DNA from 4 places in the Pseudomonas sp. LBUM1657 genome. Region 2 is predicted to be linked to each of the others. Evidence: predicted binding sites of a transcription regulator. Region 2 holds the regulator's gene; each other region holds the start of a gene.

Region 1 (7,781 bases), 1.2 Mb from region 2:
GAGCTGGCGAGCGGTTTCGCCGATATTGGCCTTGGGTAGATTGGCGATCCAGCGCTTGAGGTCGCGCGGCGTCGCCTCACAGAATGACAGGCGCGGCTGTGTCGGGATCGGGGCGCGTAGCAGCAGGTGGGGGCTGGTTTCATTCATGCCGGATAAAAACTCCAACCGGGAAAATGGGCAGTGAATGGCCTGACTGTAGCAGTTACAGAGATCTACCGTTTGTCTGTCAGTCGAATGCCACTCGGGTGTGCTACTAATCTGACACTCGTGCGACTGGATACGCACAGTCGTACGGCCTGCTGCCTACGCAGGGCAGGTCTCTTTGTAACTTCAAGGAGATGAAGTTTATGTCTAGATATGTAGTGGCAAATCAATGGGGCGGTAGTTCTGCACCCTGGCATCCGGGCGGAGACTGGACGTTAGGCGCACGGGACAACCAGAACGTTGTCGCGATCGAGATCAAATCGGGCGATGGCGGGAAGAGCTTCACCGGCACCATGACTTACGCGGGTGAAGGTCCCATTGGCTTCAAGGCTCAGCGCACGGGCCAGAACCAGTACAACGTCGAGAATCAGTGGGGCGGCAACGATGCCCCGTGGCAACCGGGTGGCAAATGGGTCATCGGAGGCCGGGATAATCAGAACGTTGTGGCGTTGAGCGTGACCTCCAGCGATGGAGGGAAAAACCTCAGTGGCACCAATACCTACGCCAACGAAGGGCCGATCGGCTTCCGTGGACAGATAGAGTAACGGCACCACCGAAATGTCCGACCCCGCGAAGACGTTCACGGGGTTCGGATCAGGGATCAGGCTTTTGCCAGGCCCATGCCCTGGCCCATCTGCACCGGCGAACCGGCGGCCAGTTCTTCCGCCCACTTCACTTGATCTGGACCAAACAGCACGACAGCGGTCGAACCCAGCTTGAAACGCCCCAGCTCCGCGCCTTTTTCCAGGTGGATCGGTGCACGGGCAGCTTCGTCGTAGCGGAAGGTTTTCAGCTCGCGTTTCGGTGGCGTGACCAGCCCGGCCCAGACGGTTTCGATCGATGCCACGATCATCGCGCCCACCAGCACCACGGCCATCGGCCCGCGCTCGGTGTCGAAAATGCATGCCACTCGCTCGTTGCGGGCGAACAGCTCCGGCACGTTTTCAGCGGTGGTCTGGTTGACCGAGAAAATCCGGCCCGGGATGTAAACCATCTCACGCAGGGTGCCGGCCAATGGCATGTGCACGCGGTGATAATCCTTCGGCGACAGATAAATGGTCGCGAAGTCACCGCCCATGAACGGCGCGGCATTCGCGGCATCACCGCCGAGCAATTCCAGCACGCTGAAACTATGGCCCTTGGCCTGGAACACGCGGCCGTGCTCGATCGGGCCGAGCTGGCTGACCGCACCGTCGGCCGGGCTCAGGATCGCGCCTGGCGTTTCGTCCAGCGGACGAGCACCGTCTTTCAAGGCGCGGGTGAAGAACGCATTGAAGTGCTCATAAGCCGTCAGGTCTTCGACCAAAGCCTGGGACATGTCCACTTGATAACGCTTGGCGAACCAGGCGGTAAAGGCGTTCTTGAACCAGCGCACGCGGCATTCGGCGATGCAGCCGGCCAGTCGCGAAAGCAGGTGATGGGGCAGCAGGTATTGGCTGAGGATAAACAAACGCTTATTCATTGACTGTCCTTAAAAACCTTAAATCTCTACGGGCGTATCGGGATGGTTGCCCCATTCGCCCCAGGAACCGGCGTAGCCTTTGACCCGCGGATAACCGAGGGACTTGGCCACCAGATAGGTGAAGCCAGAACGATGGTGAGTCTGGCAGTGGGTAATCACTTCTTTGTCTTTGCTGATCCCGAGTTGTTCGAGGATCTGCGGCATGTCCGTGCGGATGCGCAGGTTGCGTGCCTGATCCATGCCCGCGGTCCATTCGAAATTGACCGCGCCGGGAATGTGTCCGGCCTTGGCCGCCAGGACTTTCTCGCCGGAGTATTCCAGCGGCCCGCGCGCGTCCCAGATGGCCAGGTCGGCGGCGCCGAGACGGCTTTGCAGGTACTCGCGGGTGGCGGTGGGCTCGTCGTGCAAAGTCAGGGCGACCGGGCCGCCGACCGCTGCCGGGATCTGGATTGACATAGGCAAGCCTTCTGCCAGCCAGGCCGTCAGGCCGCCGTCGACATAGTGGTAGTTTTTGTGACCGATCACATCCAGCAGCCAGATGAACCGCCCGGCCCAGCCGCCGCCTTCGTCGTCATAAACCACGTAGACCGCATCGGGGTTGTGTCCCAGTTCGCCAAACAATGCTTCGAGCGCGGCGTGCGGCGGCATCAGTCCTGGCGCCGGTGGCTGACCGAGTTGCGTGCGTTTCGGATCGACAAAACGCGCGCCCGGAATATGGCCTTCGGCATAACGGGCGCTGCTGGTCAGGTCCACCAGAATCAGTTCGCGGGCGTCGAGGCGAGGAAGCAAGTCGCTCGGTTCGATCACCAGGGCCAAGCCAGAGAAGTCAGACATGTGAGGTCTCCAGAGCACAAAAGGGAGGATTGTAGCGGGTCATTGGCCGCGATGGCTAAAGCTGTGCAGTGCCTTTTCGATGCACTGCGCGGTTTTGCCGAAGGCTTGCACGGTGATTTCCGAAAACGGCCCGCCGCCCTGGTCCGCCACGACGATCATGATCACTCGACCGTTGTTGACCAGTGAGCGCAGCAGCAGGTGTTCGCCACTGAACTGCGAACGCAGGCTGGCGGGCAAGAGTGCCGAGAATTGCGCGTTGTTGGCCGGTGTCAGGCGCACCTGGGCCTGTTGTGAAAGCAGGCGTTGGAGCACGGTGCTCTGGCTCACCAGGAAGTTAAGGCCGGCGGCTTCTTTGGGCAGCCCGAAAGTCTGGTGCACCCGCAGATTGGCATGAGTGCGGTCGGCCATCAGAATCATCACTCGACGCATGCCGCATGCAACCAGTGCGTCTCGGGCAGAGGTGGTCAAGTGCATGGCATTGGTGAAGCGGCTCGGCTCGACCAGCAATTCGGCACATTGTCTGCGCCACTTCGCGAGATCTTCGGCGGTCGGTGCCGGGGCCGGCAGCAAACCGGCGTGGATCCGGCGAATGCCCTGCGGCCAGATCAGCGATTCGGCCGGATGCCAGAGGTCTGGCATGGCGTGATGGCGAGCGCTGTTGGCGGCCTGTTGGTGCAATTGTTGTTGCACCTCGTCCATCGGCATTTGCAGGTAGAGGCTGGTCAGGTACTGCCAGCGTTCACTGTGGGGGCTGTCCCAGGCCTGTTGCGCCGACAGCGCCAGACCATTGGCCAACAGCACCGTATTGGCAGGTTGATTGAGCCAGCGGCGCAGGGTCGGATCGTCATCGAGGCGGTTCTGCTGGCGCAACGGGTGATCGCTGTCACGCGCGATGCGCAGGACTTTTACCAACTCCCGCTGTTCGGTGAGCAATAGCCGATAACCCTGCTGCACCCAGATCGGCAGGTGCCAGAGATCCACCAGCGTCAGGCAGATGTCCAGCAGGCGCACGCCGAACAATTGCTTCTCGACTTTGCGCGCCGACTCGCCTTTATGGATGACCCGCAGCTCCCATTCTTCGAGCAGCTGCGGATGGGTCAGTGCCAAAGGCCAGAGCGGCGACAGAAACAGCAGGCTGCCCCAATGGATGTCCTGCCACAGCCGCGCCAGGCGACTGGCAAAAAAACCGTTGGCCTGCTGGGTCGCGTGCTGGCTGATCAGTTGGAGCTGGCGCAACGCGACGGGGATCTGCGATTGAGGCTCGGCAGGCAGGCGGGCAAGCAGTTCTTCAGTGCGCTTCAAACCGAGGCGATTGATCGCCACCTCAAGGTTTTCAGCCGGCTCGGTCATGCTGCCATGGGTGTGCCGGTTGGCTTCGCGAATCACGCTCAAGGCCAGGGCCGGGCTGTCCTGCATCAATTCGGCGATATCGCGCAGCGAGCTACGGCTGTTGGCGATGGCCTTGCAGACACGGTCATGACTGTCTTGGGGAATCGGCAGGCGCACTCCGTCGAGAAGCTTGACCCAGCCTTCGAGAGTGGTCGGTTTTGGAGTGGGAACGTTCGTTTCGTTAGCCATGGTTGGACGCAATCATCGTCTGCATTACCTATGCCCGGAGGGGGCCAAATTGGCTTTTCGCCTGAACTGGCTATAGTCTGGCGCAGTTTTGCCGATAAGGAGAAGAAGAGATTTTTTAACTTCCGAATATGACCTTGAACCCGACTCAGTAAGTGCTCTCCTACCTATGGCTAAAATAATCGGCATCATCGTCGTATTCGCGAGCGTGCTCGGCGGATACGTGCTCTCCCACGGCAAGATTGCCGCCCTGATCCAGCCCTTCGAGGTGATGATCATCGGGGGCGCGGCCCTTGGTGCATTCCTGCAGGCCAACCCTGGCCACATGACAATGCGCGTTCTCAAGAAGTCCTTGGGCATGTTCAGTTCGCGTTTCAACCACACGTTCTACCTGGAAGTGTTGGGCCTGATCTACGAGATCCTCAACAAGAGCCGCCGCGAAGGCATGATGGCGATCGAAGGCGACATCGAAGATGCCGCCGCGAGCCCGATTTTCGCCAAGTACCCGGCGGTCCTGAAAGATGAGCGCATGACTGCGTACATCTGCGACTACTTGCGCATCATGTCCTCCGGCAACATGGCGCCCCATGAGCTCGAAGGCCTCTTCGACATGGAACTGACCAGCCTCAAGGAAGACCTGGACCACCCGTCCCACGCCGTCAACGGCATTGCCGACGCCATGCCGGGTTTCGGTATCGTCGCGGCGGTATTGGGGATCGTGGTGACCATGGCCTCTCTGGGTGAAAGCGACCAGAAAATGATCGGCCTGCACGTTGGTGCGGCGCTGGTGGGTACCTTCTTCGGTATTCTCGCCGCCTACGGTTTCTTTGGCCCGCTGGCTCACGCCCTGGCCCACGATGCCAAGGAAGAACTGAACATCTATGAAGCCATCAAGGCTTCGCTGGTCGCGTCGGCTTCCGGCATGCCGCCTTCGCTGGCGGTGGAGTTCGGCCGCAAGGTTCTGTACCCGGCGCACCGTCCAAGCTTCGCTGAGCTGGAACAAGCGGTTCGCGGTCGCTAAGTCATGGAAAACAACCAGCCGATAATCATCAAGCGCGTCAAGAAGTACGCGGCCGGGCATCACGGTGGCTCCTGGAAAATCGCCTTCGCCGACTTCGCGACGGCGATGATGGCGTTCTTCCTGGTGCTGTGGTTGCTGTCCACGGCAACGCCGGAGCAGAAGATCGCCATCGCCGGTTACTTCAAAGACCCGGTCGGTTTTTCCGAAAGCGGCACGCCGTACATCATCGACTTGGGCGGTTCGCCGACCCTGGCGCCGGAGAACACCCTCAACCCCGAGGTGAAATCCCAGCCCCAGCCGGACAAGGTAACCATCGATACCGACCAGGTAGAAGGCATGGCCGAACAGGTCGAGAAGGAACGCCTGGAACTGTTGCTGCAAGAGCTGCAAAACAAGGTGGATGAAAATCCGCAGCTGCAAAAGTTCAAGGACCAGATTCTCTTCGAGATCACCCAGGACGGCTTGCGCATCCAGATCATGGACGCCGAAAACCGGCCGATGTTCGACTCTGGCAGTGCTCGCCTGAAACCGTATTTCGAAGACATCCTGCTGGCCATGGCCGACACCATCAAAGCGGTGCCGAACAAGATCAGCATCAGCGGTCACACCGATGCCAAGCCGTACTCGACCACCGGCGATTTCGGTAACTGGGAGCTCTCGGCCAACCGTGCCAACGCGGCACGTCGTGCGCTGGTCGCCGGCAGTTATCCGGACCAACAGGTGGCGCGGGTTGTCGGATACGCCTCGTCAGCCTTGTTTGATCGCGAGAACCCGTTCAATCCGGTCAACCGCCGAATCGACATCGTCGTGCTGACCAAGAAAGCCCAGCGTGCCATCGAAGGTTCGCAAGGTGCGGAACCAGCTCCAGAAACAACGCCGACGCAAGGGCAGGGCGGCCCGGGCGAAGTGCCCGCCGATCCGAATGCGTTGCCGGCGGATAAAGAGCCGTTGCCGGCGCATGAGCTTCGTGAACGGTTGAATTTGTTCGACAACCCGGCGCCGAAACCGGGTGAACCGCCGAAGCAGTGACCCATGAAAAAGCCGACAGTGATGTCGGCTTTTTTTTGCGGCTTTCACTGGTTTGGAGGCCACTTCATTTTCAGCGTGAGCACGGTCCCTGTGGGAGCTGGCTTGCCTGCGATAGCGGCCTTATGGCTGGCGTGAATTTTTGGGTACATATCCATTTCTGCGGTAACGGCCGCCTAGGTTTCGCTTTTACAGCGAGTCACTTGGAAAAGCCCCAAGTAACCAAGGGCTCTTGCCCCTGACGTTCGGTGCCTCGCTAAGGCTCGGCATGCCCTCGCTCCGGTCCTGCTCCGTGGGCCCGCCGCCATCGGCCATCCATGGCCGGGGGCGGCTAACCCGGCATCCATGCCGGGTTGCCCACTGCGCAGAACCTCCACTCGGCCTCTCGAGGGGGCGAGCATCGCAACAGCGTCGCGAGGCGGCCTGATAGCCGACCTGATTGTTAGGTGGGTCGCGTTTGCCTGTTGGAAGCGGGTTGCTGGCGATTAGTAGCTGTAGGAACGGTCTGAAATTGCGTGGCGGGGTTCTCAGTCGTGCAGGCTTCTGCCTATAGTTTTGCCGTCGCCGACAAATCGGTGATCGACTTTAGCCGGTCGTATCAGATGATGCACAAGCGCCCGTATAATCGCGGCGCTTTTGGCTACCTGGGATCTACATGCCTATGGTGGCTGTGCGTGGGACACCTTCGGGTGTGCCGGGTCATCTGTCCGGTCGGCTAACCCGCGCACAGCTACCACCCCAATTCGTTTAGCCGCGAAAGGGTGGGAGTTTCACCTATCAGATGAGATTCAAGTCATGTCCAAATATCACCCGCTCCAAGGCAATTTCAGCGTCGGCCCGACGCTGTTCATCGACACCGAAGCCAAAGTTTCCGACCTTCTGGAAACCGCTACTCACCGAATCAAAGCCGCCCGCAATCTGCTCAACAGTGTCACGTGCCTGTGCGTCAAAGACGCCGAAGGTCACGACCTAGAGCATTTCGCCAATGCTGCGCATATGTTGTTGCAGGATGGGTGTGACGCCTTGGATGCGTTGGGCTGGAGGCTGGAAAAAGCAGCTCCCTGAAAAACAGAAAGCCGCGAGATGATCGCGGCTTTTTTGTATCTGCTGGAGGCATGCTGATCATGTTCGTGGCGTCACGAAAATGATCAAGGCTCCTTAATAGCTGGTTTCCGGCAGGCTAGCGATGATCGAGCGATAGCTGTTCATCCGTTGCTGCTGCACGCGGCCTTCTTCAAGAGCCTTGAGCAGGGCGCAACCCGGCTCGCGGTCGTGCTTGCAGTCGCGGAAGCGGCAGGTGCCGATCAAGTCGTTGAACTCGATGAAGCCGGCTTCGACGTCGGCACGGCTGACGTGGCCCAGGCCGAACTCACGAATACCCGGGGAGTCGATCAACTCACCGCCACCGGGGAAGTGGAACAACCGCGCGGTCGTGGTGGTGTGGGTGCCTTGGCCGGACAACTCGGACAGCGGGCCGACACGGGCTTCGACTTCAGGCAACAGGGTGTTGACCAACGAGGATTTGCCGACGCCGGACTGGCCGACGAACACGCTGATGTGCCCGTCCAGTTGCGCCTGCAATTGCTCCATGCCGTTACCGTGATGCGCCGACACTTCCAGTACCGGGTAACCCAGCGTGCGGTAAACCGCGAGCAAGGC
Region 2 (7,781 bases):
TTCAAGCTCGACCAGTTGCTCGGACAGTTGCTCTAGAATCTCGCCGGCCTCAACCAGAAAATCCTGAAGGATCTCTTCATCGGCGCCGAAGCTCATGTATGGGGTGCTCCTAACAGGTCTAAAAACCTAAAATCCAAGGCTGGATAGCAAATCGTCCACATCGTCCTGACCGGACACAACGTCTTCTCTTTTATCGGCATGAATCTGCGGACCTTCACCCTGAGAGAGATGTTTTTGTGGATCTTTTTCAGCCAGCATCGCATCACGGTCATGTTCGATGCCCGCAAAGCGGTCCACCTGACTGGCCATAAGCACGAGCTTGAGCAGGTTGCTTTCAACTTCGGTGACCAATTGGGTCACACGCTTGATCACTTGACCGGTGAGGTCCTGGTAATCCTGAGCGAGCAGAATGTCGTTGAGGTTGCTCGACACAATGCGATTGTCCTCGCTGCTGCGTGTCAGGAAACCGTCGACACGCCGGGCCAGCTCGCGGAATTCTTCAGCCCCGACTTCGCGACGCATGAACCGTCCCCAGTCGGTGCTCAAGGCCTGGGCTTCGTTGCTCAGGCCATTGACCAGCGGCGTGGCGTTTTCCACCAGGTCCATGGTGCGGTTGGCCGCGGCCTCGGTCAGCTTGACCACATAGCCCAGGCGCTCGGTCGCGTCCGTGATCTGCGACACTTCCTCGGCTTGCGGCATGTTCGGGTCAATCTGAAAATTGACGATTGCGCTATGCAGCTCGCGAGTGAGCTTGCCCACTTCCTGATACAGGCCGCGGTCACGGGTCTGGTTGAGCTCATGGATCAATTGCACAGCGTCACCGAACTTGCCTTTTTCAAGGCTTTCGACCAGTTCGACAGCGTGTTTTTTCAGGGTCGACTCGAAATCGCCCTGTGAAGATTCGTTATGCTCCATAGCTTCCCCGTGGCGCAGTTTCTCAACCGATGCGTTCGAAAATCTTCTCGATTTTTTCTTTCAACGCCTGGGCCGTGAAGGGTTTGACCACATAGCCGTTAACACCGGCCTGGGCCGCTTCGATGATCTGCTCACGCTTGGCTTCAGCGGTCACCATCAGCACCGGCAGGTGCTTGAGCTTTTCATCGGCACGCACGTGGCGCAGCAAATCGATACCGGTCATGCCAGGCATGTTCCAGTCCGTTACCAGAAAGTCGATGCTCCCGCTGTTGAGTACCGGAATGGCGGTAGTGCCATCGTCGGCCTCGACCGTGTTGGTGAACCCAAGGTCACGCAACAGGTTTTTAATGATCCGCCGCATCGTTGAGAAGTCATCAACGATGAGGATTTTCATGTTCTTGTCCAATTCGACCTCCAAGCAGTCTTAAACGCGCCCAGCACCTGGACGCGCCATTTCAATCAATCCGGCGAAGCATTCGATGACTGTCTGGAGCACAACAGATCGAGACCGGCGCGGTTCAACAACCACACCAGCCACGTTCGCAGTGTCCCCACACTGCCTTCAGCGCGCTCGCCACTCCCCCAAACGCCCCCGCAAACGGGCCGCGCACTGGCTGTGTAACTGGCTGACCCGAGATTCGCTGACACCAAGGACCTCACCGATTTCCTTGAGATTCAACTCTTCGTCGTAGTACAGCGCCAACACCAGTCGCTCACGCTCCGGCAAATTGGCAATCGCGTCCGCCAACGCCGCCTGGAAGCGTTCATCTTCCAGATCGCGTGACGGCTCGAGATGAGCACTCGCGCCATCCTCATGCAGCCCTTCGTGTTCGCCGTCCTGCAACAGATCGTCGAAACTGAATAACCGGCTGCCCAGGGTGTCGTTCAAAATCCCGTAATAATCGTCGAGACTCAATTGGAGTTCGGCCGCAACCTCGTGATCTTTAGCGTCACGACCGGTTTTAGCTTCAATCGAGCGAATGGCATCGCTGACCATCCTGGTATTGCGGTGGACCGAACGTGGCGCCCAGTCCCCCTTGCGCACTTCATCGAGCATCGCGCCGCGGATTCGAATGCCCGCGTACGTCTCGAAACTTGCGCCTTTGCTGGCGTCGTATTTGGTCGACACTTCAAGCAGGCCGATCATCCCGGCCTGGATCAGGTCTTCGACCTGGACACTGGCCGGCAGACGCGCCAGCAGGTGGTAGGCAATGCGTTTGACCAGTGGCGCGTAACGCTCGATCAGCTCGTACTGCGCGTCACGTGCCGACTTCTTGTAGAGGTTGTAGCCGCTGGCTGTCATAGCACCGGTCCTGCCGTTTGTTGCACGAGGCGCTCGACAAAAAACTCCAGGTGCCCACGGGGGTTGGCCGGCAGCGGCCAGGTATCGACCTTCTGTGCAATCGCCTTGAAGGCCAGGGAGCACTTGGAACGCGGGAAGGCCTCGTAGACGGCGCGCTGCTTCTGCACCGCCTTGCGCACGCTTTCGTCGTAAGGCACCGCGCCCACGTATTGCAGGGCGACATCGAGAAAACGATCCGTGACTTTGGTCAACTTGGCGAACAGGTTGCGACCTTCCTGTGGGCTCTGGGCCATGTTGGCCAGGACACGGAAGCGGTTCATGCCGTAATCGCGGTTCAGGAGTTTGATCAGTGCGTAGGCGTCAGTGATGGAGGTCGGTTCGTCACACACCACCAGCAGGACTTCCTGCGCGGCGCGAACGAAACTGACTACCGAGTCACCAATGCCCGCAGCGGTGTCGATCACCAATACGTCGAGGTTGTCGCCGATATCGCTGAACGCCTGGATCAGGCCGGCGTGTTGAGCCGGGCTCAAATGAACCATGCTCTGGGTGCCGGACGCGGCCGGAACGATGCGGATACCGCCAGGGCCCTGCAACAGAACGTCGCGCAGCTCACAGCGGCCTTCGATCACGTCGGCCAGGGTACGTTTGGGTGTCAGTCCCAGCAGGACGTCCACGTTCGCCAGCCCCAGATCGGCGTCCAGCAGCATGACGCGCCGGCCGAGCTCAGCTAGAGCCAGGGACAAGTTCACTGACACGTTAGTCTTCCCGACGCCACCTTTGCCGCCGGTCACCGCGATCACCTGTACGGGATGCATGCTGCCCATGAATTTTCTTTACCTTGTCTTACTTAGACGGAGGCCACATTACTGGCTGCGCGTTCACAAACGGAACAATGCATGGCAGACCATCGATGTAGGTACAAAAACTGTTCATTAGTACCTCAGCCGACCTGCTTGGTCGGGCTGTGGTAAATATCAGCGAACATATCAGCCATGGCTTCTTCGCTGGGTTCTTCCTGCATTTGCACGCTTACGGCGCGACTGACCAACTGATGACGACGCGGCAGATGCAAATCATCCGGAATCCGCGGGCCATCGGTCAGATAGGCCACCGGCAATTCATGACTGATGGCCAGGCTCAACACCTCGCCCAGACTTGCCGTTTCATCCAGTTTAGTCAGGATGCAGCCAGCAAGCCCGCAGCGTTTGTAACTGTGATATGCGGCCGTTAGAACCTGTTTCTGGCTGGTGGTTGCCAGGACCAGATAATTTTTTGATTTGATGCCACGACCAGCCAGGCTTTCAAGCTGCATGCGCAGTGCCGGATCGCTGGCTTGCAGGCCGGCGGTATCGATCAGCACCACACGCTTGCGCAGCAAAGGTTCCAGCGCCTGTACCAGTGACTGACCCGGATCGACATGAGTCACCGACACATTGAGGATCCGGCCCAGGGTCTTGAGCTGTTCCTGCGCACCGATACGATAGCTGTCCATACTCACCAGCGCGATATTTTGCGCGCCGTACTTGAGCACGTAACGGGCGGCCAGCTTGGCCAGGGTGGTGGTCTTGCCCATACCGGCAGGGCCGACCATGGCAATCACGCCGCCCTCTTCCAGTGGTTCGATTTCCGGTGTGGCGATCATCCGTGCCAGGTGGGCCAGCAACATGCGCCAGGCCTGGCGAGGCTCTTCAATCTCGGTAATCAGCGCCAGCAAGTCCCGCGACAACGGGCCGGACAGGCCGATGCGCTGCAGGCGACGCCAGAGGTTGGCCTGGGCTGGACGGCTGCCTTGCAACTGGTTCCAGGCCAGGGAGCCGAGTTGTACTTCCATCAGCTCGCGCAGGCTGTTGAGTTCGAAACGCATGGAGTCGAAGGCACGCGGGTCCACACCAGTGGCGGCCGGCGCAGCAGCCGGGGCGGGACGACGGGGTTCGGCGTAGGTCGGCTCGATCAGCGGCTCGGCGGCAGTCAGCGGCAGGCCGGCGAACAACTGGCGGTTAGTGCTCTTTTCGCTCTCGCCATCGCTGCGCAGGCTCAGTTCGGCCTGGGCGGTGACGATCCGCGACTGGGTCTTGCGCAGCTCGTCCTCGAGTTCCATGTTCGGAACACGCGGGGCCAGCGCCGACAATTTGTAATCCAGGGCAGCCGTCAGCTCGACACCACCGGCGATCCGGCGGTTGCCAATGATGGCGGCATCAGCGCCCAGCTCATCACGAACCAGTTTCATGGCCTGACGCATATCGGCGGCGAAAAAACGCTTAACTTGCATAAACCACTACCTCAGCCGTTGGGCCCTACTGTCGCAACGATGGTCACTTGCTTGTTGTCAGGAATTTCCTGATACGCCAACACATGCAAACCCGGGACTGCCAGTCGGCCGAATCGCGAAAGCATCGCGCGAACCGGACCGGCTACCAGCAGAATCACCGGTTGACCTTGCATCTCCTGACGCTGCGCCGCATCGATCAACGAGCGTTGCAGCTTTTCAGCCATGCTTGGCTCCAGCAGGACGCCCTCTTCCGAGCCTTGTCCTGCCTTCTGAAGACTATTGAGCAATATTTGTTCCAACCTTGGCTCCAGGGTGATCACTGGCAGCTCCGAGTCAGTCCCTACAATGCTTTGGACGATTGCACGGGATACGCCAACGCGCACCGCGGCCACCAATGCGGCAGTATCTTGACTCTTGTGAGCGTTGTTGGCGATGGCTTCGGCGATGCTGCGAATGTCCCTCACCGGCACTTGTTCGGCCAGCAATGCCTGCAGGACTTTGAGCAGTTGCGACAGCGAAAGCACACCAGGCACCAGCTCTTCCGCCAGTTTTGGCGAGCTTTTGGCCAGCAATTGCATGAGTTGCTGCACTTCCTCGTGGCCGATCAGCTCGCTGGAGTGCTTGTACAGAATCTGGTTCAAATGCGTTGCCACGACCGTACTGGCATCGACCACGGTGTAACCGAGGGACTGCGCCTGGGCACGCTGGCTGATTTCGATCCAGACCGCCTCCAGGCCGAAAGCCGGATCTTTGGCGGTAATGCCATTAAGCGAGCCGTAAACCTGACCCGGGTTGATCGCCAGCTCCCGCTCGGGATAAATCTCCGCTTCGGCGAGGATCACCCCCATCAAAGTCAGGCGGTAGGCACTCGGCGCCAGGTCGAGGTTGTCACGTATATGCACAGTCGGCATCAGGAAGCCCAGATCCTGGGACAGCTTCTTGCGCACGCCCTTGATCCGCGCCAGCAACTGACCGCCCTGGTTGCGGTCCACCAGCGGAATCAGGCGATAACCCACTTCGAGGCCAATCATGTCGATCGGGGTGACGTCGTCCCAGCCAAGCTCCTTGGTTTCCTGAGCGCGGGCCGGCGATGGCAGCAGTTCCTGCTGACGCTTGATCTCTTGCAGGGCCTGAACCTTGACCACGTTCTGTTTCTTCCAGAACAGGTACGCGCCGCCAGCCGCCAGGGCCGCCATGCTGAGGAAGGAGAAGTGCGGCATGCCCGGCACCAGGCCCATGACTGCCATCAAACCAGCCGCCACCGCCAACGCCTTGGGCGAGGCGAACATCTGGCGATTGATCTGCTTGCCCATGTCTTCCGAACCGGAAGCACGGGTCACCATGATCGCGGCGGCAGTGGACAGCAGCAGTGATGGCAATTGCGCCACCAAACCGTCACCGATGGTCAACAGCGCGTACACCCTGCCGGCATCGCCGAAGGTCATGCCGTGCTGGAAGATACCGACCGCCATGCCACCGATCAGGTTGATGAACAGAATCAGCAGGCCGGCGATGGCATCACCGCGCACGAACTTGCTGGCACCGTCCATGGAACCGTAGAACTCGGCTTCCTGGGCCACTTCCATCCGGCGCAATTTAGCCTGGTTTTGATCGATCAGGCCGGCGTTCAGGTCGGCGTCGATGGCCATCTGTTTGCCGGGCATCGCATCGAGGGTGAAACGCGCGCTCACCTCGGAAATCCGCCCCGCACCCTTGGTTACCACGACGAAGTTGATGATCATCAAAATCGCGAAGACCACGATACCAACCACATAGTTACCGCCGATCACCACCTCACCGAAGGCCTGGATCACCTTACCCGCGGAGGCGTGACCGTCTTGACCATGGAGCATCACCACCCGCGTAGAGGCCACGTTCAACGCCAGCCGCAGCAGCGTCGCCACCAGCAGAATGGTCGGGAACACCGCGAAATCCAACGGCCGCAGGGCGTAGACGCAGACCAGCAAGACGACGATCGACAAGGCAATGTTGAACGTGAAAAACACGTCCAGCAGGAACGGCGGGATCGGCAACATCATCATCGCCAGCATGACCAGCAGCAACAACGGCACGCCCAGATTGCCCCGACTTAAGTCGGCAACGTTTGTGCGGGCACTGTTGAGTAACTGAGAGCGATCCACCGGTTTTCCCCGTTCCTTTAAAGCAATCTTTTGACGCCCGAAGCAGGCGCAGAGCGGCTACTGCAAGAAGCCTTCCAACTTTTGCGGGGGTTTGAAACAGAAGGGTTTATCGGGGTTCTTGCTGCCCGGGCCGACGTCTTCGCGAGCGAGCCCGCTCCCACATTTGACCGCGTACTCAATGTGGGAGCGGGCTCGCTCGCGAAGGGGCTATCCGTGATGACAAAAAACTCAGGAATCGCGGCGCAAATCCGGCGGAATCGGCAGATCGTCCTTGATCGGCTCCGGGCGCTTGCCCTTGCCCGCGCGGTGCTGGCGGATCTGGTAGACGTAGGCAAGCACCTGGGCGACGGCGAGATAGAGGCCGCCAGGGATTTCCTGCTCAAGTTCAGTGGAGTAGTAAATGGACCGCGCCAGCGCCGGGGACTCAAGCAACAGCACGTCGTTGGCTACTGCGATTTCGCGGATTTTCAGGGCCAGGAAATCGCTGCCCTTGGCGATCAGCATCGGCGCCCCGCTCTTGTCCGCATCGTACTTGAGTGCCACGGCGTAATGGGTCGGGTTGGTGATGACCACGTCGGCCTCGGGAATCGCCGCCATCATCCGGCGCTGAGACATTTCGCGCTGCAACTGGCGAATCCGTTGCTTGACCTCCGGCCGCCCTTCCTGATCCTTGTGCTCGTCGCGCACTTCCTGCTTGGTCATCAGCAGTTTCTTGTGGCTCTCCCAGAGCTGCACCGGCACGTCCACGGCGGCGATGATGATCAGCCCGCAAGCCATCCACAACGTACTCCAGCCGACCAGTTGCAGGCTGTGAATGATCGCCATGTCCAGAGGTTCATGGGCAATGCGCAGCAAGTCATCGATGTCCGCGGACAACACCGCCAAGGCCACGAACAGCACGATAAAAAACTTGGCCAGGGCCTTGAGCAACTCCACCAGCGCCTTGGTGGAAAACATCCGCTTCAGGCCCGCGCCGGGGTTCATGCGACTGAACTTCGGCGCCATCGAGCCCGCAGCAAACAACCAGCCACCCAGGGAGATCGGGCCGATCACCGCCGCCAATACCAGCGTAATCATCACAGGCTGAATCGACAGCAAGGCAATCCACCCCGAATGCAGCAGGAAAGTCCCCATCGAGCGCTGATCCATG
Region 3 (7,781 bases), 3.2 Mb from region 2:
CTACCGCATGGCTTGGTACCGTGGTCTGAAAACCACTTACTACCTCCGTGCCCTGGCCGCGACCAGCACCGAGAAGTCGACCATCAACACCGGCAAGCTGAACGCTGTTTCCAGCGGCGGCAACCACGGTGAAGATTCGGTCCTGGCGGCTCCGGCCGGTCCTGCTCCAGTGCCGAAGGCTTGCGCCATCGACGAGCCGGATTGCGAAGCCTGCCAATAAGCTGAACCGGTAGGCGCCGCAAGGCACTTACTCGAAACCCCCGATGAGTCTCTGGCTTGTCGGGGGTTTTCTTTTGCCTGGAGGAAAGTGGCGACTGGTCTGACGTCTTCGCGAGCAAGCCCGCTCCCACATTTAATCTGCTGTGAGCCCCCAACCTGTGAACACCGGAGATCCAATGTGGGAGCGGGCTTGCTCGCGAAGACGCCCTGACCGACAACGCAAATCCCAGCCACAAAAAAACCCCTCTTGCGAGGGGCTCCTTGTGCAGCGCTTTCAGCCAACCGTCATCAGGTCATCTGAATGATGGTCTGCATGATGGTGCTCTGGGTGGAGATGGTCTTGGCGTTCGCCTGGTAGTTGCTCTGCGCCTTGATCAGCTCGACCAGTTCGCTGGTCAGGTTGACGTTGGACTCTTCCAGGGCGTTGGAGTGGACTTCACCCAGGGTGCCGGTTTCCGGCGCATCGTAGCCCGGGATACCTGAGGCAAAGGTTTCTTTCCAGCTGGTGCCGCCTACTGGCTGCAAACCTTGTTCGTTGGTGAAGCTGGCGAGCGAGATCTGGCCAATGGCTTTGGTCTGGTTGTTGCTGAAGTTGGCCAGCATCACACCGGTGGTGTCGATGGTCAGGTTAGTAATCTGGCCTGTGGCGTAACCGTTCTGCGCAGGGATCGAACGCGCAGTGTCGGCGTTGTACTGGGTGGTGTTGGCCATGGAGATGGTCACGCCTGCCGGGTTGGCGGCGGCGCCGTTGGCTGTCCACACGCCATTGGTCACGGTGCCCGGAACCCAGCCCGTGATCAACAGATCAGGACTAATGATCGGCGCCGGTACGGCCGGAGTGCTGACCGAAACCAGCTTGCCCGACGTATCGAACGTCATGGTCGAAGCGACTGGAGGGGTTGCAACAGCTTTAGGGTCGCTACCGTCCGGGTTGCGACCATCGATCAAGGTGTAGGTGTCCCAGGTGTTCGGGCCAGTCTTGACCATGTATTGATCCATGGTGTGCTGGTTACCCTGACTGTCGAAAATCGGGGTGCTGAACTGCTTGGTGAAGGTGTCTTTGTTAGTCGGATCGAATTTGTTCGCGACCACAGTCTGGTCGATGACCAAAGCGGTGGAGTTCAGGTTGATCGTCGACGAAACGGTGCTGGTGGATTTCGGCGCCAGGTTCGATGTATCGATGCGCAGGTCGGTCAGAATGCCGTTGATGATTTTGCCATTGGCGTCCACACCGTAGCCTTGCAGACGTGCAGAGCCGTCGGAGCTGGTAACGAAACCGTCCTTGTCGACCTTGAACGTACCGGCACGGGTGTAGGACAGCGAGCCGTTGGTGTTCAGTACGAAGAAACCGGAGCCGTTGATGCCCATGTCCAGCACGTTGCCGGTGTTGCTGATGTCACCCTGAGTGAACTGCTGGGAAACGTTGGACAGACGCACACCGTTGCCGATGGTCTTGCTGCCCGTGCCCAACTTGGTCGCCGAGTAAACGTCTTCGAATTCCGCACGGGACGATTTGAAACCGGTGGTCGCGACGTTGGCGATGTTGTTGCCGGTCACGTCCAGTTGTTTGTTGGCTGCATAGAGACCGCTAAGGCCGATATTGAAAGACATATTCCACTCCTTTGTGCCGTGTTAGCCGGCTCTACATACCAATGGTTTGTACTTTGGACAGGGCGATGCTGCCCAGGCCTGCGAGGTTGAGCATTAACTCACCGCCGGTCTGGCTGATGGTCACGCTGCTGACCGTCGCTGGCAGGTTAGTGATCAACGCGGTCGCCTGACCGTCGTAGGTCGCTGTGGCGGCGAAGGTGTACGTTCCAGCCTTGGCCACTTCGCCGGCATCGTTCTTGCCGTCCCAGATGAAAGTGGCGTCGCCGGCTTTCTGGCTGCCCAGGTCGATGGTGCGAACGGTCTTGCCATCGGCGTCGGTGATCTTGATTTTGACCGGGTCTGCCGACGCGGGTACCACGACCGTCCCGGTGAGGCTCTTGGAGGTATCGACCACGGCTTTGTCGCCCGGCGCGATGACCGAACGCCCCACCAGCGAAGAAGCCTGCAAGGCCTGGGACGAGTTGTAGTTGCTGGCAATGCCGGTCACGGTGTCGTTGAGCGTGGTAATGCCTTCCAGACTACTGAACTGCGCCAACTGGGCGACGAACTCGCCGTTGTCCTGCGGTTCCAGCGGGTTCTGGTTTTTCAGCTGGGTCACCAGCAACTGCAGGAACGCGTCCTTGCCCAGGGCATTTTTGCCGGTGGCGCTGTTGGCTGCCGACGCAATGCCATCGGCACTGGTGTTGGTCTTGATCGAGGAGTTGGCCAGGATGTCTTTGAGGCTCAGGCCACTGGTGGTATCGGTAACACTCATCTGAGTCGCCCCTTATCACTGACCGAGGGTCAGGACCTTCTGCATCATGGTTTTGGCGGTGTTCATCATTTCGGCGTTGGTCTGGAACGAACGGCTCGCGGAAATCATGTCGGCCATTTCTTCCACTACGTTGACGTTCGGGTAGTAGACGTAGCCCTTGGCGTCGGCAGCCGGATGGTTCGGCTCATAGCGTGCATCAAGGTTGCTCTGGTCTTCGACCACGCCCAGCACTTGCACGCCTTGACCGGCCGCGTCCTGGTTCTGGAACAGCGAATCGCTGCCGCCGCTCTGGCCGCCCTGGAACATGGTGGCGAACACCGGATGGCGCGCGCGATAGGTCTGGTCGATGCTCGACGAGACGGTCTCGGCGTTGGCGATGTTACTGGCGACGGTGTTCAGGCGAGTGGTCTGGGCACTCATGCCGCTACCGGCAATGTTGAAAACGCTGGCAAGGGACATGACTTACTCTCCGCGCAGGGCTGATACCAGCCCTTTGAATTTGCTGTTGAGCAGGGTGAAGCTGGCCTGGAAGTTGACCGCGTTTTCCGCGTAACTCGACTGTTCCAGTTGGGCGTCCACGGTGTTCTGGTCGATCGACGGCTGCATCGGCGTGCGATACATCAGCGACTCGTCGCCATTTCCCAGGCCTTCAGCTTCGATGTGACGGCTGTTGGTCTTGTTCAGGGCGAACGTGCCGTTCTTGGTTTTCTCGCTCTGCTCGGCGAGCACTTTCGAGAAGTCCAGATCCCGAGCCTTGTAGTTCGGGGTGTCGGCGTTGGCGATGTTGTTGGCCAGGACTTCGGCACGCTGAGCGCGGAAGCCCAGGGCTTGTTCGTGGATACCGAGCGCTTTATCGAAGCTGATGCTCATGTCGGGAAACCTTCGGGTGACCTGATTTTTCGTACGATGAACATAGCAAGCGTCGTGCCAATATAAAAAAGCCCGTAAACCGGGGCTTTGCGGGCAGTGGCAACGCGGCAATGCCAGAAAAGCGGCAACCGGTTTCCGCCGTCTGCCGCTTTTCTGCCGCTTGTGATGCCGAAAAATCGGCAAAAAAAAACGGGAGCCCCTGAGGACTCCCGTTTTTTGATGCCGCCAACGAATCACTTCGCCTGGTAAATGATCCCCGGGCTGCACTGGACCATCTGGTAATGATCCGGCAAACCGTTCAACGCTTCGGAAGCGCCGAGGAACAGGTAACCACCACGCTTGAGCGTGCCATGGATGCGCAACAGGATGTCTTTCTTCACCTCGGCGGAGAAGTAGATCAGCACGTTGCGGCAGAACACGATGTCGAACTTGCCGAGGCTCGCGTAGCTGTCCAGCAGGTTGAACGAGCGAAACTCCACCCGGCTCTTGATCGGCGCCTTGATTGCCCATCGCCCCGGCCCTTTCGGGTCGAAGTAACGCTGCAGACGCTCGGGCGACAGACCACGGCCGATGGCCAGGCTGTCGTACTCGCCGGTCTTGCAGTTGGTCAGCATGGTGCCGGACAGGTCGGTGGCAACGATCTGCACCCCCATCTTCAACTGGCCCATGTTGACCCGCTCGAACTCATCGATCGACATCGACAGCGAATACGGTTCCTGACCCGACGAGCACGCCGCCGACCAGATGCGCAGACGCTGACCGGGGGCAGCCTTGATCGCTTCGGGCAGCACCTTGTTCTTCAAGACTTCAAACGGATAGGTGTCACGAAACCACAAGGTTTCGTTGGTGGTCATCGCATCCACCACCATTTCGCGCAAACCGCTGCGCGGCTGGGTCTGGATGCGCTGGACCAGCTCACCCAGGGACTTGATGCCCTGCTGTTCCATCAGTTTGTTGAGACGGCTCGAGACCAGGTACTGCTTGTTTTCACCGAGCAAAATGCCACAGGCTTTTTCCAGGAACACCCGGAACTGTTCGAAATCCAAATTACCCGTAGACAAAGATGCCGCCTCTTAAATCGTGTTAACCACCAGGGGCAGAAGGCCCCTAGCTGATATCTGCTGCCTTGATCCGGTCGACTACCCGGGATGCCAGGTCATCAGGACGGAATTTGGCCAGGAAGTCATCGGCACCGACCTTCTTGACCATCGCCTGATTGAACACACCCGACAACGAAGTATGCAGGATGATATGAAGCTTTTGCATGCGCGGGTCGTTGCGGATCTCGGCCGTGAGGGTGTACCCGTCCATTTCCGGCATCTCGATGTCGGAAATCATCATCAGGAACTCTTCCTCCGGCTTCTTGCCTTCGTCGACCAGTTTGCGCAGGTAATCCAGCGCTTGCCGACCGTCGTTCAACGCAACCACTTCGACACCGACCGTTTGCAGGCAACGCGTGACTTGCTTGCGCGCCACCGACGAGTCATCGACCGTCAGCACTCGCAGGGACAGCGCCTTGTGCTGGGTTTCGACATCCACCACGCCGACGGAGATCGCTTCCGGTGTCGGTGCCACCTCGGCCAATACTTTCTCGACGTCGATGATTTCGACTAACTGATTGTCGACCCGAGTCACAGCCGTCAGGTAATGATCGCGTCCCGTGCCCTTGGGTGGCGGATGAATCTCCTCCCAGTTCATGTTGACGATGCGTTCCACCGAGCGCACCAGGAAACCCTGGGTCTTGGTGTTGTACTCCGTGATGATCACGAACGGGTTGTTCTTGTCTTTCAAGGCACCGGAGCCGGTCGCCATTGCCAGATCAAGAATCGGAATGGTCGCCCCCCGGATATTCGCCACACCGCACACAACAGGACTGGACTTGGGCATCAGGGTCAGCTTGGGGCATTGCAGCACCTCCCGAACCTTGAACACGTTGATCCCATACAGCTGCTGGCCGTCGAGACGGAACAACAACAGCTCAAGGCGATTCTGCCCAACCAGTTGCGTGCGCTGGTTTACCGCATCCATTACACCAGCCATGCACAGACTCCTACACCAACGCTTAAGTGTGTTGCGACGCGCATTCATCACGAAACGGCACGGCGCTTGCTTTTTAACTCTTATGAACACAGAACCGACATTTTTCCGACGCCTGACATCAAACTTGCGCAAATTGCTTTGCGTGATGTCGGCCGTTTGCCTGTTCAACGCTGGCAGCCCTGCCCTTGCTGACGCGGTTACCTTGCCTGACATGCTTATCGGCGTCACTCAGGGCTTTCTTGAATTCACCGTAGAAGACTATTTGGCGACCAGTCAAACGGAAGGCCGTTATGAAATCCAGGTCAACCAGCTCGATCCGCGCCTGCGCATGCCGATGTGCGACAAGGAATTGACAGCGACCCTCGAGAGTCCGGCCAAGCCCATGGGCCGGGTCACGGTGAAGGTTCGCTGCGAAGGCACCTCCCCCTGGACCGTGTTCGTACCCGCTCAAGTGCGGCTGTTTCGCGACATCGTGACGACCACCCGGCCGCTGCGCCGCGCCGACATTGTCGAGCCCGAGGACGTGACCCTGCGCGAGCGCGACATCGGCCTGATCAACCAGGGTTACCTGACTTCCGTCGACCAGGCGATCGGGCAGAAACTTACCCGACCAATGGTCGCCGACCAGGTCGTGACCTTGGTGCACATGGAACAGGCAGAAGTAGTCAGCAAGGGTGATCAGGTAGTGATTACCGCCCGCAGTGGTACGCTCAGTGTGCGTATGCCGGGCGAAGCGCTGTCCAATGGCGGGTTGCGCGAACAGATTCGGGTCAAAAACCTTAACTCCCAGCGGGTCATCAAGGCGCAAGTCATTGCGCCGGGCCAGGTGGAAGTGGCTATGTAGAAACCTCTATTGGCGAAAATATGGCGCCCCGCTCGACTGTTCCCTAAACTGTGCCCCATGCAGGGCAAGCGCTGACGCGCGCAAGCTCATTGATAAATGGGCCTAAAGTTTTTCAGGGTATGGCCGAAAACATGGCAAGCGTCCAAATACCCAGAGGTTTTTTATCATGGTCATCGATTTCAGCCGTTTGAACAGCTCCTCGTCACTTACGGGCAGTACACGTACCAGCGTTGCCAAGGAAACCGCCGAAGCCGGCAAATCCGCGCCGCTGAATACCCCGGCCGAACAGGCCAGTACCGTCAAAAGCGGGGAATCGGTACACCTCAGCAATGAGGCTCAGCAGTTGCAGAAGGTCACTGACAAGCTGCGCGATCAGCCTGCCGTCGACAAAGCCCGCGTGGCCGAGTTGAAAGCAGCGATTGCCGATGGCAGCTATAAAGTCGACAGCAACCGTGTAGCCAGCAAACTGCTCAACTTCGAAGCCCAGCGCTAGGCCACCACGGCCTGCGCCAGGCTTTTGGACGCTTAAAACCCAAGGCCAGCCATGCACGACACTAATTTACTGCAACTGATCACCGACGACTTTGCTCCAGCGCAACAACTGCTGGAGTTACTGCAAACCGAATCCCTCGCCTTGCACGGTCGCGACATGCCACTGCTCGAAGAGATTCTGGCGCAGAAACAGGCATTGATCATTCTGCTCGAACAGCATGGCCGCAAGCGCAGTGAAGTCCTCGCCAGCCTCAATCTGCCAACCAATCGCAACGGTCTGGAGCAACTGGCCAGTCATTCGAGCATTGGCGAAGAGTTGCTGGCGCAGAGCGATGTGCTGAATGACCTCCTGGCTCAATGCCAGAACGCCAATATCAATAATGGCCAGTCCATCCTGGCCCAGCAGGCCGCCACGGCCAATCAGCTGAAAATCCTCACCGGCGGAGAACCGCCAGCGCTTTACGATGCCCGCGGGTCAACCTCCAGGCTAGCGAAGCCGCGTCCGCTCAGTCAGGCTTGAACCTGTCCGTGAGCACACTCTTTCAAGACGCGTCACATGCTGGCAGTATGCTGGCTTATTGCAGTCATATTTTGTCTGGAGAAGGATGAACCGTGTTCAATGCCTTAAACGCGGATGATGCTCCGCAACCACCCAAGGTGCTATCCACGCCAATGGAGATTGCTGGCACTCTGCGACAGCTGCAAGAAAGCCATGACCCGCTGATCATTACGTTCCACGAACGGAATCAACGCTTCCAGACCTATCTGGTAGACATCGACCGTGAAGGCAACATGATTGCCCTGGACGAGATGGTGCCCCGCGACGGCGAACGCTATCTGCTGGCAGGCGAGTCGTTTCGGATCGAAGGCTTCCACGACGGCGTGCGCATTGCCTGGGATAGTAACGGGCCCCTGACCATCGACGAGTCGGGCGACGCCCGCTGCTATCAT
Region 4 (7,781 bases), 3.2 Mb from region 2:
TCGGCCAGACACCTGCAACGCCCTACTTTGCGGTGATCTTCACCTCGCTGCGGACTGAGGATGACCAGGGTTATGCCGAGGCCGCTGAACGGATGGTGGCGTTGGCTCGCGAACAGCCAGGATTTCTCGGTGTGGAGTCGGCGCGGGGCGAGGACGGGCTGGGAATTACGGTGTCCTATTGGGCCAGTGAAGCGGCGATTCTGGCGTGGAAGCATCACCCCGAGCACAGTGCGATTCGTGAGCGTGGGCGCTCGACCTGGTATTCGGCGTGTCATACGCGGGTGTGCAGGGTTGAGCGGGCGTATGCGTTCAAGCAGTAATTGATGTTGTGTTCTTGAGGCCGTCTTCGCGAGCAAGCCCGCTCCCACATTAGACCGCGTCTGTCCGGACAACACGGTTAACCTGTGGGAGCGGGTTTGCTCGCGAAGAGGCCAGCACAAACAACGCAAAAACTCAGCCCCGCACGAGATTCCGCTCCGCCGAAATCTCCGGCACTTCCCGCCGATTCATGTACACCCGCAACGGTTCGGTAATGTTGATCCGGTCATCGATGTTCTGATCCAGCAACAACTGAATCAACTCGCGCTTGAGGGTCATGGCCTGATCGGGACCCGAGGCCCAGACAAATTCGCTGACAGGAATTATGCCGTCGTCCGCCACGTCCATGCCGAAGGAGTCTTCGCTGAAACGAACGATGTACTGGCCGGTCTTGCGATTGAGGCCGACGAAGCCTTTGAGTTGGTCGGCGGCCTGGCAGATGAGCTGGGAAGTGATGCGCATGATAAACCTCACAAAGGGTCGCAAAGGACCGGTGATCGATGGTTTACACGCAGGGCAAGCGAACGGGTTTCCCTCTGGCGGGGAAGTTACCGGGGCCAAGAGTACTGCAAAGAACCGCACAAAAGCGTAGAAAAAATCTGCTTTAAACACGTTTATGTCGGTCTGGCGATAGCGCTCGCGGCGCTCAGTTGTTAAAAGAGACGTCTTTGAAAATACTCTGCGAAAGGATCTCGACCATGCCTGTTACCTTCACCAAGAGCGCCCTGCTGCTGAGCGTGCTACTCGGCCTCGGCCAGGCTCAGGCCTCCAGCGAACCCAGCCCCACCGCGCTGGCGACCCGTTTGGGCATTCCACACCCGGCAGTGATCGCCCACCGTGGCGCGTCCTTCGATGCCCCGGAATCCACAGCTGCGGCCTACAAATTGGCCCGCGACCTGGGTGCCGACTACCTGGAGCTGGACCTGCAACGCAGCAAAGACGGCGTGCTGTTCGCCCTGCACGACGACAACCTGCAACGCACCACCGACGTTGCCATCAAATTCCCGGAGCGCAAGGACAGCCCGGCCAACGCGTTCACCCTCGCCGAGCTGAAAACCCTGGATGCCGGCAGCTGGTTCAACACCGCTTACCCGGATCGCGCGCGTCCTTCCTATGCGGGCCTGAAAATCCTGACCCTCGACGAAATCATCGACATCGCCCAGGGCAACCCGCTGCACAAGCCCGGTTTGTACATCGAAACCAAGGAGCCGAAGCAGTTTCCCGGCCTTGAACGCGACCTCAAGGACAAGCTTCAGGATCGCGGCTGGCTGAGCCCGGCGGGTTCGAAACTGGCGAAAAGCGATTTGGCGGTCGGCCAGGGCAAAGGCAAGGTCGTGCTGCAAACGTTCGAGAAGAGCAGCCTGGAACTGCTGGAAAAGGAAATGCCGCAAGTACCGAAGATTTTGCTGCTGTGGGTCGGCGAAGGCAGCATCGAGCCCAAGTCCAAGGTGAAATTCGCTGAGTCCGGCGACAAGGACAAGGCCACTTATTACGCCAAGCAGGAACCGAAATCCAAGGCCGAATTCCAGCAATGGGTCGAGTACGCCAAGGCCCAGGGCGCGGTCGGCACCGGCCCGTCTGCCGCGCTGACCAAGGGTGGCGATCAGAGTTATTCAGACCTGGTGCAACCGTGGATGAACCAGTACACCCACGATCAGGGCTTGCTGGTGCACGTCTACACCATCGACGATGCCGTGGATTACCAGAAAGTGGCGGCGGCCGGCGTCGACGGCATTTTCACCAATCGCGCCAGCGAACTGCTCAAGTTCTACAAACGCCCGGCGGCAGCCAGCGTGGCGCAGTTGCTGCAAAACAACGGGTACTGATCGGGGCTGACGATGCATCACGTCGCTCCGTTCGCGAGCAAGCCCGCTCCCACAAGGAATCGACAAAACCTGTGGGAGCGGGCTTGCTCGCGAATGCTTTTTAGGAATTAAGGCTGAATTAAGTTGCCACTACTAATCTGAACCCACTTAAACAGCTCACCCAAGGAAAGAACCTCATGAAAACCCTGACTGCTTTGTTCACTGCCGCTGCCCTGACGCTTACCGCTGGCATGGCTCAGGCTGATGTTCGCGTCGACCAGATCCCTGAGCTGGTTAAAAGTGGCAAGATCAAGCCATTGGAAGAAATGAACCAGGCCGCCCTGAAGTTGCATCCGGGTGCGACCATCACCGACACGGACCTGGACAACCACTTCAATAACTATGAGTACGAAGTGGAACTGAAAACCGCTGACGGCAAAGAATTTGACGTGGACTTCGATGCCACCACGGGCAAAGTACTGAGCGACAAACAAGACACCTGATGCCCACACAAAAAGCCGCACGATTTTCGGATCGTGCGGCTTTTTTGCGTGTCCGATTCGGACAATGAAGTCGCGCCAACTCAGCACCGGCCCGCTAGACTCTTCCCACGAAGTTCACGCAGAGATTGATTGATATGGGGCAAACAGCGGCAGCAGACATCGCCACAATCGCTCGGATCAGCGCCGTGCCGGCCATTCTGCAAGTGATCCGCGAAATGACCGGCCTGCGCTTCGCCGCCGTAGCTCGCGTTACCGAAGATTCCTGGACCGCGTGCGCGGTGCTCGATCAATTGGGTTTCGGCCTGCAGGTCGGTGGTGAGCTGGAAGTGGCCACCACCCTGTGCCACGAAATTCGTCAGGCCCACCACGCCGTGGTGATCGACAAGGCCAGTGACGACCCGCTTTACCGCGACCATCACACACCGCGTCTCTATCAATTCGAAAGCTACATTGCCGTACCGATTTTCCGCACCGACGGGCGTTTCTTCGGCACCATCTGCGCCCTTGATCCCAACCCGGCGCCGCTCAAATCCAGCACGATCCAGAGCACCATGGAATCGTTCGCGCGGATGCTCGCGCTGCAGATCGAATTCGAAGAAAACCAGCAAAAGACCGAAGCGGCGCTGGTTGAAGAACGGGAAACCGGCGAACTGCGCGAGCAGTTTATCGCCGTGCTCGGGCATGACTTGCGCAACCCTTTGTTCGCCATCAGTGCCGGCGCGGAAATGCTCCTGCGCAAACATCCCGACCCGACCAGCGAGCAGCGGGTCAGGCACATCCTGACCAGCGCCCACCGCGCGACCCGACTGGTCAACGACGTGCTGGATTTCACCCGAGGTTCCCTGGGCAAGGGCATCCCGGTGAACATCGAGCCATGCCCGGATCTGAAAGAAGCATTGCTGCATGTGATTGCGGAAATTCAGAGCGTGCACCCCGACCGCAGCATTGTGTCGTCCATTGGTGACGTGCGCGGTGTTCATTGCGATCGCGAGCGGGTGACGCAATTGGCTTCCAATCTGGTGGCCAACGCGGTCACCCATGGCGATCCCGCGGGTGCGGTAGAGGTCAGTGCGCGGATCGATCAACAAGTGTTTGTGCTGAGCGTGAACAATCAGGGGCAGATTGCCGAGCAGGCGTTGCCGCATCTGTTCCGGCCCTACTCGCGACCGACCCGCGATACACCGCAGGCCGGCCTCGGGTTGGGCTTGTACATCGCCAGCGAAATCGCAAAGTCCCATGGTGGAAAACTGGACGTGGTCTCCAGCGCGGAACAGGGCACGACCTTTACCTTCAGCCTGCCCACCCCCATTTGAACAAGCGACTCTGACTCACTTTATTCACACTAGGCGCTCAGACGCGACGTCACCTCATTCAACTGCCCCGACAAACCATGCAGGTTTTGGCTGGCCGCTTCGGTGCGTTGCACGTTGTCCAGGTTGGTACTGGCAATGCTGGTGATCTCGGTGAGGTTGCGCGAGATGTCCTCGGCCACCGATGTCTGCTCTTCGGCGGCGGTGGCGATCTGGCGGTTCATGTCGCGAATGGCCTCCACGGCATGGGTGATGCGCTCCAGCATGGCGCCGGCCTGGGTCACTTGTTCGACGCTTTCTTCGCTGCGCGACTGACCGCTTTCAATGGCCTGGGCCGCGTCCACCGCACCGGTTTGCACGGTTTGAATGATCTGGTTGATCTCGATGATCGACGCCGCCGTGCGTTGGGCGAGGCTGCGGACTTCATCGGCCACCACCGCGAAACCACGCCCGGCTTCACCGGCGCGGGCCGCTTCGATCGCTGCGTTGAGCGCCAGCAGGTTGGTTTGTTCGGCGATGCCGCGAATCACTTCGAGCACCTTGCCGATGCGTCCGCTGTCGGTTTCCAGCTGTCGAATGACCGTGGCGGTGTTGGCAATTTCGCCACGCATTTGGGTGATGGTGTGAATGGTGCCCTGCATGACTTTTCCGCCCTGCTGCGCGGACTGGTCGGCGTCGTCGGCCGCGCGCGCCGCCTCGGCCGCATGACGGGCGACTTCTTGCGCGGTGGCGGACATTTCGTTCATCGCCGTGGCGACCTGATCGGTGCGGTTGAATTGTTCGTTGGTGCCGCTGGCCATCAAGGTCGCGATCGAGTTCAGCTCGCCGCTGGCACTGTCCAAGTCCGAGGCGCTGCGCTGCAAACGGTTGAAGGTTTCAGCAAGGAAATCGCGCAGGGTATTGGCCGCCATCGCCAGTTTGCCCAGTTCGTCCTGACGGGTGCTCGCCACCCTCTCGGCGAAGCGGCCCTGGCTGAGTTGCGCCACGTATTCGATCAATTTGCGAATCGGCTCGACCAGGTTGCGGTTGACCAGCCACAGGCTCAACAGGCCGATCGACAGACCCGAGGCCAGCATCACGATGATCCCCAGCAATACCGTGCGATCGGCACTGGCGTTGATCAGCTTCGATTGCTCGGCGCCCTGCTTGCGCAACTCGCTGACCAGTTCGCTCATCTGATCACTGGTCGCGCGGTCCACACCTTTGACCGCCATGTCGCCGGCCGTTGGGTCGGCACCGGCCGCCACGTAGGCATCACGGCCCTTCTGGTAAGCGGCGCCCAACAGGCGATGTTCGTCCCGCAGACGTTCGATGCGATCCTTGAGTTGCGGCTCGATGCCCTTCTGCCCGGCCAGCTCGCCGAGGATGCCTTGCACATCGTGCTGACGCGCTTCGAATTGCTTCCAGTATTTGTCCAGGTCCGCCGGTTGCTTGCCGCGCAGCAGGACGTTTTTCCACTCTTGCACCTGCACCTTGAATTGCAGGTTGGCTTCATCGATCAATTGCGAAGTGTACAGCGGACCCTCGATCAGGTTGGCGTAGCTCTGGACTCCGCTGGACAGAAAGTGAAAGCAGGCCAGGGCGATCAACAACACCGCGAACAGGCTGCCGCTCAGCAGGGCGAGAATTTGCGCTCTCAAGGACTTTTGCAAAAACATCGGAAGGTACTCATGACAGGAATGAGGCACGCCCGGTCAGGCGTGAAAGGTGTCCGGACATCCCTGTCTGCAGCGTTGGCACATGGCCGAAGGCGCGCAACTCAACCTAAGCGTGATCGGCGTGCCAGAGCGGTTCTTTAAGTAGATCCGACCATCGGTATAGCAATCGTTTGCGGTTATTTTACCGTCACAAAAACGTCATCACGCCTTGCGATGATGCGGCTCAAGTGAACCTGTGAAACCCGCGACAGGCGCTTCCTCACAGCGAGAGCTCATGAACCACAGCATCGACCAAAGCCATCGCGACCCGGACCTGTTCGGCCTGCTTTACGGGTTCAGTTTTCGTCCCGGTGAACGCGGCCGGGAGATCGATTCGGCCAGGGCGTTGCAGTGCCTTCAACAATCGGACAACGGCGACGAGTTTCTCTGGCTGCATCTGAATCTGGCGCATGCCGCGTGCGAGCGCTGGATGAAAAGTCATTTGGAATTGCCCGACGAGTTTTTCGAGGCGTTGCATGAAGGCTCGCGTTCGACGCGTATCGAGCATGTGGATTCCGCGTTGCTGGCGGTGGTCAACGACGTGGTGTTCAACCTCAGCAGCATGGTTTCGTCCGATGTATCGACGCTGTGGGTTTGTGCCCGCAGTCGGCTGATCATCAGCGCGCGCCTGCAACCGCTGCACTCAGTGGACAAGCTGCGCTCCTCGGTCAAGGCCGGTGAGTGCTTTCGCTCGCCACTGGAATTGCTGGTGCATTTGCTGCGCGATCAGGGCGAAGTGCTGACCCAGATCGTGCGCAAGACCAGCCTGAGCGTCGATCAGATCGAAGACGAGTTGCTGTCCTCGCGTCTGTCCACCAACCGCGCCGAACTGGGTGCCAATCGCCGGGTACTGGTGCGCTTGCAACGGTTACTGGCGCTGGAACCGGGCTCCTTGCTGCGCCTGCTCAACCGCCCGCCACAGTGGTTGCAGAAGGAGGACGTGAAGGAGTTGCGCAAATCCACCGAGGAGTTTGCGCTGATCATCAACGACCTCACGGCGCTGGGCGAGCGGATCAAGCTGTTGCAGGAAGAAATCGCCGCCAACCTCAACGAACAGAGCAACCGCACGCTGTTTACCCTGACCGTGGTGACAGTGCTGGCGTTGCCGATCAACATCATCGCTGGTTTCTTTGGCATGAACGTCGGCGGGGTGCCGCTTTCCGGTGATCCCGAAGGGTTCTGGATTCTGGTGGCGCTGGTCGCGACGTTTACCGTGATTGCCGGGCGCTGGGCGTTTCGTAAGCGGCAGGATTACTGAATGCGACTTGAGTCCATTCGCGAGCAAGCCCGCTCCCACAGTGATCTTGAGTGAACACAGGTTTGGTGCCCGACAAAGATCCCGTGTGGGAGCGGGCTTGCTCGCGAAGGCGGCGGCACTTTCACCACAACCTTCCGAGACTGATTCAATCCCGGCCAGCCCCCTGAGCCGGGATTTTTCGTTCTCGCCCGGGCATTTCGTCGCAAACTCAGCGGATTACGCGTTTATTGATCCAGTCCCGACCAGATCGCACTTCAGTTTGCTAACGTGTTGCCGATTCATAAGTGACTCGATGTATTCAGGAGATAAATCGTGAATCTGTACATCAATCAGCTGCAACAAAAAGCTGACTTCAAAGAAGCCATTTATGCAGGCGATATTTTCCTGAACACTCAGCTGCGCGCCGCCAAAGAGCTGTGTGCGTTCGCCCAGGAAAGCATCACGGCCGCGTTCGACGGCGAGACCAATCACCAGGCGCTGCACACGCTGATGCCGGTGGAAGAATTCGTGGTGCTGGTAACACGCCTCAAGGGCCAGTTCACCAACAGCCAGCGCGCCAAGGACCTGATCCTGTCGTTTATCGACGAGATCGGTGTCGACCCGCGCGAGTACATTTTCGACGTGCCGCGCATTCGCGTTGTGCCCAACTATGACTACCTGCACGCGGGGGTCAGCTACGCCTACAAACCTCATCGCGACACGTGGTACGGCAGCGTCGATTGCCAGATCAATACCTGGATGCCGGTGCACACCATTCGCCCCGACCAGACCATGATGATCAACGCCGGCTACTTCGACGTGCCAGTGAAGAACACCTCCAGCGAATGGAGCCTCAACGACTGGATTAGCAACCAGCGGCACAAGGCCAAGGACAACCTCAAGGAGGAAGT

Evidence for each region. Region 2 encodes FliA, which starts transcription of late flagellar genes. Its sites were predicted from a motif close to CTAAAGTTTNNNNNNNNNNNGCCGNTAA; they were not measured.
Region 1: a site for FliA is predicted at 4,149-4,176, ahead of motA (flagellar motor stator protein MotA). Genes of this name have one in related genera too.
Region 3: a site for FliA is predicted at 6,441-6,468, ahead of flgM (flagellar biosynthesis anti-sigma factor FlgM). Genes of this name have one in related genera too.
Region 4: a site for FliA is predicted at 5,708-5,735, ahead of ACA055_RS23035 (methyl-accepting chemotaxis protein). Genes of this name have one in related genera too.

What each region holds. Positions count from the first base shown of each region.
Region 1 covers NZ_CP166799.1:550,406-558,186, forward strand. Annotated here, with positions in the region: gene ACA055_RS02495 (cyclic-di-GMP receptor FimW-related protein) at 1-147, opposite strand, end outside; gene ACA055_RS02500 (lectin OAA family protein) at 348-749, shown strand; gene asd (archaetidylserine decarboxylase) at 806-1,666, opposite strand; gene rhdA (thiosulfate sulfurtransferase) at 1,685-2,500, opposite strand; gene ACA055_RS02515 (HDOD domain-containing protein) at 2,540-4,078, opposite strand; gene motA (flagellar motor stator protein MotA) at 4,245-5,096, shown strand; gene motB (flagellar motor protein MotB) at 5,100-6,125, shown strand; gene ACA055_RS02530 (hypothetical protein) at 6,918-7,187, shown strand; gene rsgA (small ribosomal subunit biogenesis GTPase RsgA) at 7,281-7,781, opposite strand, start outside.
Region 2 covers NZ_CP166799.1:1,713,165-1,720,945, reverse strand. Annotated here, with positions in the region: gene ACA055_RS07825 (chemotaxis protein CheA) at 1-96, opposite strand, end outside; gene ACA055_RS07820 (protein phosphatase CheZ) at 127-915, opposite strand; gene ACA055_RS07815 (chemotaxis response regulator CheY) at 938-1,309, opposite strand; gene fliA (RNA polymerase sigma factor FliA) at 1,478-2,218, opposite strand; gene fleN (flagellar synthesis regulator FleN) at 2,215-3,045, opposite strand; gene flhF (flagellar biosynthesis GTPase FlhF) at 3,162-4,490, opposite strand; gene flhA (flagellar biosynthesis protein FlhA) at 4,502-6,631, opposite strand; gene flhB (flagellar biosynthesis protein FlhB) at 6,860-7,781, opposite strand, start outside.
Region 3 covers NZ_CP166799.1:4,904,668-4,912,448, forward strand. Annotated here, with positions in the region: gene ACA055_RS22605 (ribonucleoside-diphosphate reductase subunit alpha) at 1-220, shown strand, start outside; gene flgE (flagellar hook protein FlgE) at 508-1,830, opposite strand; gene flgD (flagellar hook assembly protein FlgD) at 1,862-2,584, opposite strand; gene flgC (flagellar basal body rod protein FlgC) at 2,600-3,043, opposite strand; gene flgB (flagellar basal body rod protein FlgB) at 3,047-3,454, opposite strand; gene cheR (protein-glutamate O-methyltransferase CheR) at 3,688-4,515, opposite strand; gene ACA055_RS22635 (chemotaxis protein CheV) at 4,562-5,494, opposite strand; gene flgA (flagellar basal body P-ring formation chaperone FlgA) at 5,577-6,338, shown strand; gene flgM (flagellar biosynthesis anti-sigma factor FlgM) at 6,505-6,831, shown strand; gene ACA055_RS22650 (flagella synthesis protein FlgN) at 6,883-7,350, shown strand; gene ACA055_RS22655 (flagellar brake protein) at 7,443-7,781, shown strand, end outside.
Region 4 covers NZ_CP166799.1:4,985,886-4,993,666, forward strand. Annotated here, with positions in the region: gene ACA055_RS23010 (antibiotic biosynthesis monooxygenase family protein) at 1-320, shown strand, start outside; gene ACA055_RS23015 (DUF2025 family protein) at 454-780, opposite strand; gene ACA055_RS23020 (glycerophosphodiester phosphodiesterase) at 1,017-2,144, shown strand; gene ACA055_RS23025 (PepSY domain-containing protein) at 2,321-2,626, shown strand; gene ACA055_RS23030 (GAF domain-containing sensor histidine kinase) at 2,761-3,939, shown strand; gene ACA055_RS23035 (methyl-accepting chemotaxis protein) at 3,969-5,594, opposite strand; gene ACA055_RS23040 (transporter) at 5,869-6,891, shown strand; gene ACA055_RS23045 (hypothetical protein) at 7,204-7,781, shown strand, end outside.